One region of the Ochrobactrum sp. A-1 genome, then DNA from elsewhere that is predicted to be linked to it. Evidence: predicted binding sites of a transcription regulator. Region 1 holds the regulator's gene; the other holds the start of a gene.

Region 1 (5,490 bases):
CAAGGTAGCAATCGTCGCGACCGGTGATGAGCTTGTCGCGCCGGGTGAAACACCCGGAAAAGACCAGATTGTTGCGTCAAACAGTGTCGGAATCGCTGAAATCATAAGGCGAGCGGGCGGCAGCCCTGAAGATAAGGGGATTATTCCGGACGATCCTGCCAAGATCGAACAGGCAATAGCAGACAGCCTGCAAAGTGGCATCGACATTCTGGTTACGATTGGCGGCGCGTCCGTCGGTGACCGGGATTTTGTGCATGGTGCGCTTCAGAAATTGGGGGTCAATCTCGATTTTTGGAAGATAGCCATGAGGCCGGGCAAACCCCTGATGTACGGACGCATCAGTGTGAACGGCAAAATTGTGCATGTCATAGGCTTGCCAGGCAATCCCGTTTCGAGTCTCGTCTGTAGCCTTGTCTTTCTCCGTCCGCTTGTCGCCAAGCTTGCCGGAACCAGCCTCGATGCCGATATCCGGACCGCAAAGCTGGGCGCTACCCTACCTGCGAATGACCACCGCCGCGATTATATCCGAGCTACAATCGAATCAACCCCGGATGGAACTCTGATAGCAAAGCCATTTCCAATCCAGGATTCGTCTATGCTTTCGGCTCTCGTCGGCTCGAAAGCACTTCTCATCAGGGATGAGAACGCCCCAGAAGCTGCGGTCGGCGACGATTGCCGTGTCCTCATGCTATAGATTTGACACAACGTTCGACCTCGATAATGCATGAAGAACAACATATAATCTATTGTAAATTATAAATTATTTTAACTTCACATTGCCCTGACTTGCAAATAAAGCTCTGCAAGCATGGCATTCCGTTCGCTCTCGGCTCAAGCGTTAATGATTTTAAAACCATTGCAGAACAAGACTGGAACATATAGTGTTCGTTCTGGTTTTGTTTTTCTCGATTCTTGGCCGGGAGGGTGTCGCGCATGTTAACCCGTAAACAGCACGAGCTTCTGCTGTTCATTCATGAACGTCTAAAAGAAACGGGCATTCCCCCGTCTTTCGATGAAATGAAGGAAGCGCTCGATCTGGCTTCAAAATCGGGTATCCATCGTCTGATCACCGCTCTGGAGGAACGTGGCTTCATCCGTCGTTTGCCGAACCGAGCACGTGCGCTTGAGGTCCTGCGCCTGCCGGATTCTATTGCTCCAGGGCTCAATGCACAAAAGAAGTTCGCTCCTAGCGTTATCGAAGGCAGCCTTGGCAAAGCGCCGTCGCCTCCACCGTTGCGCCCTGCCCCTGTGGCCACGAATGACGACACGTCCGCAACTGTTTCCGTGCCGGTCATGGGGCGAATTGCTGCTGGTGTGCCGATTTCAGCCATCCAGAATCAGACCCATTCCCTCAGCCTTCCACCAGAAATGATTGGTGCGGGTGAGCATTACGCTCTCGAGGTCAGAGGCGATTCAATGATCGATGCCGGAATTTTCGATGGAGACACAGTCATCATCAAGCGTGGCGAATCCGCAAATCCTGGTGAAATCGTCGTCGCTCTCGTCGATGACGAAGAAGCCACGTTGAAGCGCTTTCGTCGTAAGGGTGCATCCATCGCGCTCGAAGCAGCCAACCCTGCCTATGAGACACGAATCTTCGGCCCCGACCGAGTGCGCGTTCAAGGCAAGCTCGTTGGCCTGATCCGCCGCTATTAAGATGTTTCCGGCAAAAAGAGAAACGGCTTTGCGCTGGAAAATGCGTAAAGCAAAGAGATAGGACGTATCCAAAGTTCCCTTTTAGCCGGGAGCCTTCTGGGATCATTCGCAGCGATTTGCATCATCATTGGCGTCTGATGAACAGCTTGCTGCATTTTGGGCAGAACGGGATTTTGGTTTGTACTCGCGTTCCGCTAAACCGCGTGCCGGACGTGAATGGATGCGATGCAAATGCCAGGGACGGCTCGGTGTATCGACAGCAAATGTTATCCGGCTGTCCTGTTGCAGTTCAGATGTTGGCGACGCCGCCTCAGCTTTCGTTGTTTTGGGAGAAATTAAGGATAAGGCCTGATGAGTTCGGTTTTGTTCTTCTGTTTTTCCGAGTCTTATCTCCACAGATCCCTTTAGCGCCAGATCGCGTTTACTGATGCTCAGAGTTGTTGAGCGCCCGCACGAAGATTCCTTGCCAGGAACAGCGAGAATGACCACATCGCCGATGTTGCAGGCGGTCTCTTGCATTGCGATATCTGCTGTGTAGGCCAGTGTGTGGCCATCGCGCAAGTTGATCGTGCACAATCCATCTTCACATTCGAACCCGTCCGCATCGGTTCGTTTTCTGTTTTTACCCGATGGCGGTGCAATGAATTCTTCGACCAGATATGCTGTTTTCCAATTATCGACTGTAAATTGCGACGGACGGCTCCGATTGACTGCAAATCTCCCATCAGCCAGTCGGACTCCAACCAGTTTGGCATCTTCTGATATCACGATGTCGGGAAAAGGTTCCCTGACGAAAGCAGCGAACCCAAGAACGATGAAGGGCAGCGCCAACACCTTCAATCTCGTCGACAGAACAACAGCCAGAACAAGCGCAATGGTCCAGAAAACGAGAGTGAGTGCAGGCATGGCGCCGGGATTGCCATCGGGGGACCACGCCGCAACAAAAGAGGCAATGTGTCTGACAGCGAAGATACCCCAGCCCATTATCTGCAAAGGCACCCAGTCCAGTTGCAATGGCATCAACACAAGGCCGAAGACGGCAAACGGCATTACGAGAAGAGCTATTACGGGCTCAGCGAGGACATTTCCTACCAAGCCGAACGGCGCTGTGTTGTTGAAATGATAAGCTGCAAAAATCCCGCTCGCCAGTCCGGCAATGAGTGAAGTACCAGCCGCAGCTGTGATAGGCTTCAGGACTTTTCCAGCGAAGCCATAGGTGGCCTTCCCACGCTTTCCCGCTCCAACCTGCCCGATCGCGTTCCGCTCGCTCCACCAGGCAAAACCTGCAATCAACGCGGCCGTAGCCGAAAAAGACATTTGAAAACTCGGCCCCAATATTTCATGCGGCGAGATTGCAATCATAGCCATGGCCGCGATCGCCAGATTGCGCATACTGATAGCAGCACGGTCCACCAGCAATGCACCAAGCATGACCGCGATCATTACATAGCTTCGTTGTGCCGCCACATCCGCACCCGACATCGCAAGATAGAAAGTACAGCTTAGCAGGGAGAGAAATGCCGCATACTTCTTCACGGGATGCCGCACGCTGAAAGCCGGAAAAAGAGCGAAAAGAGATCGCAACGTCAGCATGACGACTCCGGCTGCAAGCGCCATATGCAAGCCGGAGATCGACAGAATATGCGCAAGCCCCGCTTTGCGCAGATCTTCATTCGTCTGCTCACTAATCCCCGCCCGCGTGCCTGCTACGAGTGCCGAGGCGACACTGCCATCCTCCCCACCTATCACTTCCTCGATTCGTTCAGACACCCGAACACGCAACATGGCAATCCACTGGGAAATTTCCGCAGTCAGTTCATCTGGCGGAGAAACCGTCGCCACTTTGGGTGTTCCGAGAAAGAAACCATTGTCGCCAATCCCATTGAAATAAGCGTGAAACGAGAAATCATAGTTGCCGGGGCGAACCGGGCCTGAAGGGGTCCGCAATCGGGCACAACCCGTCAGTCCGCCGCCGATCACCGTCGATGCAGGAATGTCCCTTGCATTGACGCGGATGCGCTTGGGCGGAAAACGGAGTTTGGGGCGTTCGGTCTGGAGCACATCAAGCGTTATCCGCCAGCTGCCGTTATCCTGGTATTCAAGAGCAACAACCCGGCCCGTTACGCGTGTCGCCACATCGGAGCCCAGCATCGGTGTCGCACGGCGTTCCGTCTCCCATTTGCCGACCAAAAGCCCTGCCAGCAGAGCGATCGCCAATGTCACGCCTTGCGCAGCGGCGAATTGTCTGCGCGTCACAATCCGCAATACTACGGCGATCCCGAGCGTGGACAAAAGTGGTGTCCATGCAGGCTCGAATGAGAGCGTAAAATAGATGATCGCGCCAATACCGGCAAAAACCGGCAGCAGAAGAAAGAGTATGCCACGTCCTTCTTCAGTTTCGATTGCGGTCCAGACCTGATCCGCCGCAACGAAGGGAAAAGAGAGGAAGCGTTCACGCAGGCGCAGTACAGGCGGCTTGACCGACTCAGGACTTACCTGGAGTTCCGTTTCATTGTGGGGCCAGACCTCTGGCAGCAGTGCGCGCACCAAACCGTCGGGCATGCCTCTGACAAGCGCCCGTTCGTTTACATCGCTCGCTTCCCTGATGCCTGTCATGCCCCCGCCTGACCGCAAAAGTTAGCCCCAACCGTCAAAATACCCCGAAAGAACGACGGCACATCAGCACGAAAGGGATGCGAAACCCTTGCGCACATTGCTGCCTATGCTACATGAACCGCAGCCGAAATCGAGTGGGTTCGCATCGTGGACCCCGATTACCTGCCGGAGTTTCTCCCGCAGGCGTCAGAATTCAAGTTTGCGCTAGTGTCTCGGCATTTGCCGCTGCTCTTAAAAGGCGCATGTCATAGTGGAGCTATCATGTCGAAACCGGTTGTTACCCGTTTTGCCCCCTCGCCCACGGGGTATCTGCACATTGGTGGTGCGCGTACTGCCTTGTTCAACTGGCTCTATGCCAAGCACAATGGCGGCAAGATGCTGTTGCGCATCGAAGACACCGACCGGGAACGTTCCACAGACGCCGCTACGGCTGCCATTCTCGATGGGCTGACCTGGCTGGGCCTGGATTGGGACGGTGATGCCATCTCGCAGTTCGAACGCGCACCTCGTCATCGCGAAGTGGCAGAAGAACTCGTCGCTCGTGGCAAGGCATACTATTGTTATGCTACGCCAGCAGAGCTGGAAGAAATGCGTGAGAAAGCACGGGCCGAAGGCCGCCCGCCGCGTTATGACGGTCGCTGGCGTGATCGTGATCCGTCTGAAGCGCCTGCTGGCGTAAAGCCGGTCATCCGGATCAAGGCTCCACAGGAAGGTGAAACCCTCGTGCAGGACGCCGTGCAGGGTGACGTGCGTTTTCCGAACAAGGATCTGGATGATTTTATCATTCTGCGTTCCGATGGTACGCCGACTTACATGCATGCAGTCGTTGTCGATGATCACGATATGGGTGTGACGCACATCATTCGCGGTGATGATCATCTGACCAATGCTGCGCGACAGACCGTCATCTACGATGCAATGGGCTGGGACGTGCCGCAAATGTCGCATATCCCCCTTATTCATGGTGCAGACGGTGCAAAACTCTCCAAGCGACATGGCGCTTTGGGTGTGGATGCCTACCGTGCGATGGGCTATTTGCCTGCGGCCTTGCGCAACTATCTGGTACGTCTCGGCTGGAGCCACGGTGACGACGAAATCATGTCGACCGAACAGATGATCGAATGGTTCGACGTGAAGGACATCAACAAGGGCGCGGCCCGCTTCGACTTTCAGAAGCTTGAGGCAGTCAATGGCGTCTATATGCGCGCCAGCGACGAC
Region 2 (5,490 bases), on a different contig from region 1:
AGAGCCTTGGATCAAGGCAACCATTATGACGCCGGATGACTATCTCGGTGCGATCATGAAGCTTTGCCAGGAGCGCCGCGGCATCCAGATCGATCTGACCTATGTTGGCCCACGCGCCATGATCACCTATGATCTGCCGCTCAACGAAGTGGTGTTCGATTTCTATGACCGCCTGAAGTCGATCTCGAAGGGCTATGCCTCGTTTGACTACAACCTTTCGGATTACCGCGAGGGCGATCTGGTCAAGATGTCGATCCTTGTCAACGAAGAGCCGGTCGATGCATTGTCGATGCTTGTCCACCGTTCGGCGGCTGAAAAGCGCGGCCGTGCGCTGTGCGAAAAGCTGAAAGAGCTGATCCCGCAGCACATGTTCAAGATCCCGATCCAGGCGGCAATCGGCGGCCGCATCGTGGCGCGCGAGACGATCTCGGCATTGCGCAAGGACGTGACGGCCAAGTGCTATGGCGGCGACGTGACGCGCAAGCGCAAACTTCTGGAAAAGCAGAAGGAAGGCAAGAAGCGCATGCGCCAGTTCGGCAAGGTCGAAATCCCGCAGGAGGCCTTTATTCAGGCGCTCAAGATGGGTGATGATTGATTCTTTCCCTTCGACAAACAGGGCGTGTTTGCCGAATGTTGTTTTAGATTGGGCGCTTTTAGCGCCCTTTCTTTTTGAACTTTGACGAATGCCGCTCTCGTCCTCATCCTGAGGAGCCTCCTGAACTTGTGAAGGAGGCGTCTCGAAGGACGAGGCGACAGCGCTCCCCCTCAGCCCTTCGAGACGGTTCCCTTCGCCATGCTCAGGGCACCTCCTCAGGATGAGGGGGGGCGAGTTTACATCCGATCTCATCCCCGCTTTGACAGTTCGGGTAGGCCCTCATAATCTAGTGCAATTAATGCTTCTTTCTTTGCACGAGACCAACCTTTGATCTGTCGTTCGCGCGCAATGGCATCAACGATCCGGTCATAGGTTTCGGTGAAGACAAGCTCGACCGGCCGACGCTTCTTCGTATAGCCCTCGTAGATGCCCTCGTTGTGTTCCCACAGCCGGGCTTCGATGTTCTGCTTGGTGAGACCGGTGTAATATGAACCGTCCGCGCAACGCAGGATATATATCGTGACTTCCATGACTCGCCCCCGCTTGTCGTTGGAAGATAGATGTTGATGCAAGTTTACCTGTCTAACAAGACGCGGCAATCGACTTTAAGATTGCGCGTGTTCAGAAGGTTGAAATCAATGCCCGTATCTCCCCGCATTTCCATCACCTACTGCACCCAATGCAACTGGCTACTGCGCGCTGCGTGGATGGCGCAGGAACTGTTGCAGACTTTCGGGCAGGACTTAGGCGAAGTGGCGTTGCGTACGGGCACCGGCGGGGTCTTTGAAATCCGCGTTCATATGCCGGACGGCAGCGAGGAACTCATCTGGGAACGCAAGCGCGACGGCGGTTTTCCGGAAGCCAAGGTGTTGAAGCAGCGCGTGCGCGATCTGGTCTGGCCGGAACGCGATCTGGGTCATTCGGACCGGATGTCAAAACCTGAATAAGACAAAGCCCGCAAGTTGCGGGCTTCTTTGTTTTGGCAGCTTTTAGTCCTCATCCACCACGCGCAGGCGCATTTGGGTGGGGGCGCTTTCCGCCTGTCGTGATTGCGGGCGGGATGCTTCCTCGGCAGGCGCGGGGCCGAATTCCAGCGCCTCGATCTTCGCGCCGCGCTTGGTGACCTTGCTGGAAGATACGAGAATATCGTCAATATCCTTGTTGGCCTGCACGAAGTGGGTCTGCAGCTTGCGCACGCGCTCATCGAGGCGGCCGACATCTTCCATCAGCCGGATCACTTCACCCTGAATCACATGCGCCTGCTCGCGCATGCGGGCATCTTTCAGGATCGCCTGAATAACCTGAATGGACAGCATCAGCAGCGAGGGTGAGACGATGACCACCCGTGCCCGGTGCGCACGCTGGATCAGGGCCTCGAAATGCTCGTGAATATCGGCGAAGATCGACTCCGACGGCACGAACAGAAAAGCTGTATCCTGCGTTTCGCCGGGGATCAGATATTTGTCGGAGACATCCTTGATGTGCACTTCCATGTCGCGGCGGAACTGGGCGACTGCTGCCTTGCGCGCCTCCGGCTGTTCCGTTTCGCGAATGGAATTCCAGGCTTCGAGCGGGAATTTCGCGTCGATTACCAAAGAGGGCGCATTGTTCGGCATCCGTACAAGGCAATCCGGACGGGTGCTGTTGGAAAGCGTTGCCTGAAACTCGTAGGCGCCCTGCGGCAGACCGTCGGCGATGATCGCTTCCATGCGCGACTGGCCGAAAGCGCCACGCGTCTGCTTGTTGGCGAGGATCGCCTGCAACTGCACCACCTGTCCGGCGAGCGACTGGATATTGTTCTGCGCCGTGTCGATGACGGCGAGACGCTCCTGCAATTTGGCGAGGTTTTCATGCGTCGAACGGGTCTGTTCGGTCATGGTCTGGCCGATGCGATGCGTCATGCCGTCGAGTCGCTCGCGGATCGACTGGTTGAGCTCCGCCTGCCGCGAACCGAACACTTCCGCCATGGTCTGCATCCGGCCCTGCATCTCGGCTTGCGCTTTGAGGATTTCCGCCATGCGATATTCGGCATCGCGGGCACGGTCTTCGGCCTGCGCTTCCGCGACTGCGCGAAGCCGGGCAGAGCGTGTTGCCGCCATCAGAAAAAGGGCAAGACACAGGACCAGCACGACGATGCCCGCCAGCAGGATATTCCCGAGCGTGAACGACGTGGCGCCGAGCTGCAGAAGCGGCTCATTCAAGAGATTCTGGTTTTCCATGAAGGCAGCTTAGTTGATTCGTGTCGCCTTGATGAGATCAAAACGGGAACATTTTGCAAAGTGTAATTGACGATTCCCGCGTGAGCCATTACGTGAAAGCGCATGTCAGTAAAACCGCTTGTCATCCTTCCCGATCCCGTCCTGCGCCAGGTTTCCAAGCCTGTGGAGCGCTTTGACGACCAGCTGCGCAAATTCGCCGGCGACATGTTCGACACCATGTATGATGCGCCGGGCATTGGTCTTGCCGCCATTCAGGTGGGCGAGCCGATCCGTATGCTCGTCATCGATCTTGCCAAGGAAGGTGAACCGAAAGCGCCGCATGTCTTCATCAATCCCGAGATCATCGGTGTGACGGATGAAGCCAGCACCTATGAGGAAGGCTGCCTTTCGATCCCGGATTATTATGCCGAGGTCGAACGGCCAGCCGCTATCAAGGTCAATTACTTCGATGCTGACGGCAAGCCGCATTCGATGGAAGCCGACGGGCTGATGGCCACCTGCCTGCAGCATGAGATCGACCATCTGAACGGTGTGCTCTTCATCGATCATATTTCCAAGTTGAAGCGCGATATGGTCATCAAGAAGTTCAAGAAGCTCGCCAGCCAGCGCGCGCCGGGGAAAGTGCTTTAATGCGTGTCGTTTTCATGGGGACGCCGGAATTTTCCGTGCCGATCCTCACCGCCATTATCGGTCACGGTTATGAGGTTGTTGCCGTCTATACGCAGCCGCCGCGCCCGGCTGGCCGTCGCGGGCTGGAGCTGACCAAGTCGCCAGTGCATGAAAAAGCCGAGCAGTTTGGCATTCCGGTGTTCACGCCGAAAAGCCTCAAGGGTGCGGAAGAGCAGGAAGTCTTTGCAAGTCTTGAAGCCGATGTCGCCATCGTCGTGGCCTATGGGCTTTTGCTGCCCAAGGCCATTCTCGATGCGCCACGGCTCGGCTGCTATAATGGTCATGCCTCGCTTTTGCCGCGCTGGCGCGGGGCCGCGCCCATCCAGCGCGCCATCATGGCGGGCGATGCGGAAACCGGCATGATGATCATGAAAATGGATGCCGGGCTTGATACCGGTCCTGTTGCCATGGCGGAAAAGGTTGCGATCACGCCTGACATGACTGCGGGCGAACTGCATGATCGTCTGAGTATGATCGGCGCCGACCTGATGATCCGTGCGCTGGGTGCGCTGGAGCGTGAAAGCCTCGCCTTGCAGCCGCAGGCGGAAGAAGGCGTCACCTATGCCGCCAAGATCGACAAGGCTGAGGCGCGTATCGACTGGTCGAAGTCGGCGCAAGAGGTACACAACACCATTCGCGGACTGTCGCCCTTTCCAGGTGCCTGGTGCGAAATGGAAATCAACGGCGCTGTCGAGCGCGTGAAGCTTCAGCGCTCAACGCTGGGTGAGGGCAAGGGTGAGCCGGGTACGGTGCTGGATGATCGCCTGACGGTTGCCTGCGGCGAAGGTGCCCTGAGGCTCGTCACGCTGCAGCGCTCCGGCGCCAAGCCATTGCCTGCGCAGGAGTTTCTGCGTGGTGCACAGGTCACGAAGGTTCTGTAGGCGGTGCCGCGCTACAAGCTCACTGTCGAATATGACGGCACGCCCTATGTCGGCTGGCAGCGGCAGGAAAACGGCCATGCGGTGCAGAATGCCATTGAACTGGCATTCAAGAAATTCTGCGGCGAAGACCTGACGTTAAGCGCTGCGGGCCGCACCGATGCGGGCGTTCATGCAACAGCACAAGTTGTCCATGTCGATCTCACCAAGGATTGGGATGCAGGCAAGGTGCGCGATGCGGTCAATGCGCATCTGGTCATGGCGGATGAGCGCATCAGTATCCTGAATGTCGAGAAGACGACGGACACGTTCGACGCGCGTTTTTCCGCACGTGCACGGCATTATCTCTACCGCATCCATAATCGTCGTGCGCCTCTGGCGATTGATTATCAGCGCGCATGGTGGGTGCAGAAGCGACTTGATGCTGAAGCGATGCACGAAGCAGCAAAGCGGCTTCTGGGAGAGCACGACTTCACCACGTTCCGCGCCACGCAATGCCAGGCCAAGAGCCCAATCAAGACGCTCGACCGGCTCGATGTCATCCGCAACGGCGATTACGTGGAAATGCGCGTTTCGGCGCGGTCCTTCCTGCACAATCAGGTCAGGTCCTTCGCAGGCAGCCTGATGGAAGTGGGTGTTGGCCGCTGGACGGCGGATGATCTGCAAGCGGCTTTGGAAGCCAGAGATCGCAAGGCCTGCGGGCAGGTTGCCCCGCCCTATGGGCTTTATCTGATTGGTGTGGACTACGCCTTTCCGTACTGATACCCGAAGCGCGCTCTAGGGAATCAAGAGCAAACTTCCGGATGATTTTCCCGTTTCCAGCGCACGATGGGCCTGTACTGCCTCGCTCAGCGGATAGGTTGCCCCAATCGTTCCAGTCAGTCCCTTTTCCATGATGTCGAAAAGCTTGGAAGCGGAGTTTCGGTAGTTATCCAGATCGTTGATGTAAGCGATCACGCTTGGCCGGACGAAAGAAAGATCTGCTTGATTGCCGAGTGCATCAATGACGGTCTGGGAGATTTTTCCACCGGCCTGACCAATGCTCGCCAGAGTTCCAAACGGGCGCACGCATTGTGCCGTTTTGGCCAGGGTTTCACCGCCGATCCCGTCATAGGCGACGTGAACGCCC

What was found. Region 1 encodes LexA, which represses DNA repair genes until DNA is damaged. Its sites were predicted from a motif close to TGTTCNNNNTGTGTTCNG; they were not measured.
Region 2: MKS82_RS09685 (DNA recombination protein RmuC) is a predicted target of LexA. The motif match lies at 2,848-2,865, and genes of this name have one in related genera.

What each region holds. Positions count from the first base shown of each region.
Region 1 is NZ_JAKVQC010000003.1:107,031-112,520, reverse strand. It holds gene MKS82_RS02105 (molybdopterin molybdotransferase MoeA) at 1-694, shown strand, start outside; gene lexA (transcriptional repressor LexA) at 934-1,656, shown strand; gene MKS82_RS02095 (ComEC/Rec2 family competence protein) at 1,759-4,272, opposite strand; gene gltX (glutamate--tRNA ligase) at 4,534-5,490, shown strand, end outside.
Region 2 is NZ_JAKVQC010000004.1:52,489-57,978, reverse strand. It holds gene lepA (translation elongation factor 4) at 1-595, shown strand, start outside; gene MKS82_RS09695 (GIY-YIG nuclease family protein) at 844-1,125, opposite strand; gene MKS82_RS09690 (SelT/SelW/SelH family protein) at 1,234-1,542, shown strand; gene MKS82_RS09685 (DNA recombination protein RmuC) at 1,585-2,814, opposite strand; gene def (peptide deformylase) at 2,917-3,444, shown strand; gene fmt (methionyl-tRNA formyltransferase) at 3,444-4,364, shown strand; gene truA (tRNA pseudouridine(38-40) synthase TruA) at 4,368-5,123, shown strand; gene MKS82_RS09665 (quinone oxidoreductase family protein) at 5,139-5,490, opposite strand, start outside.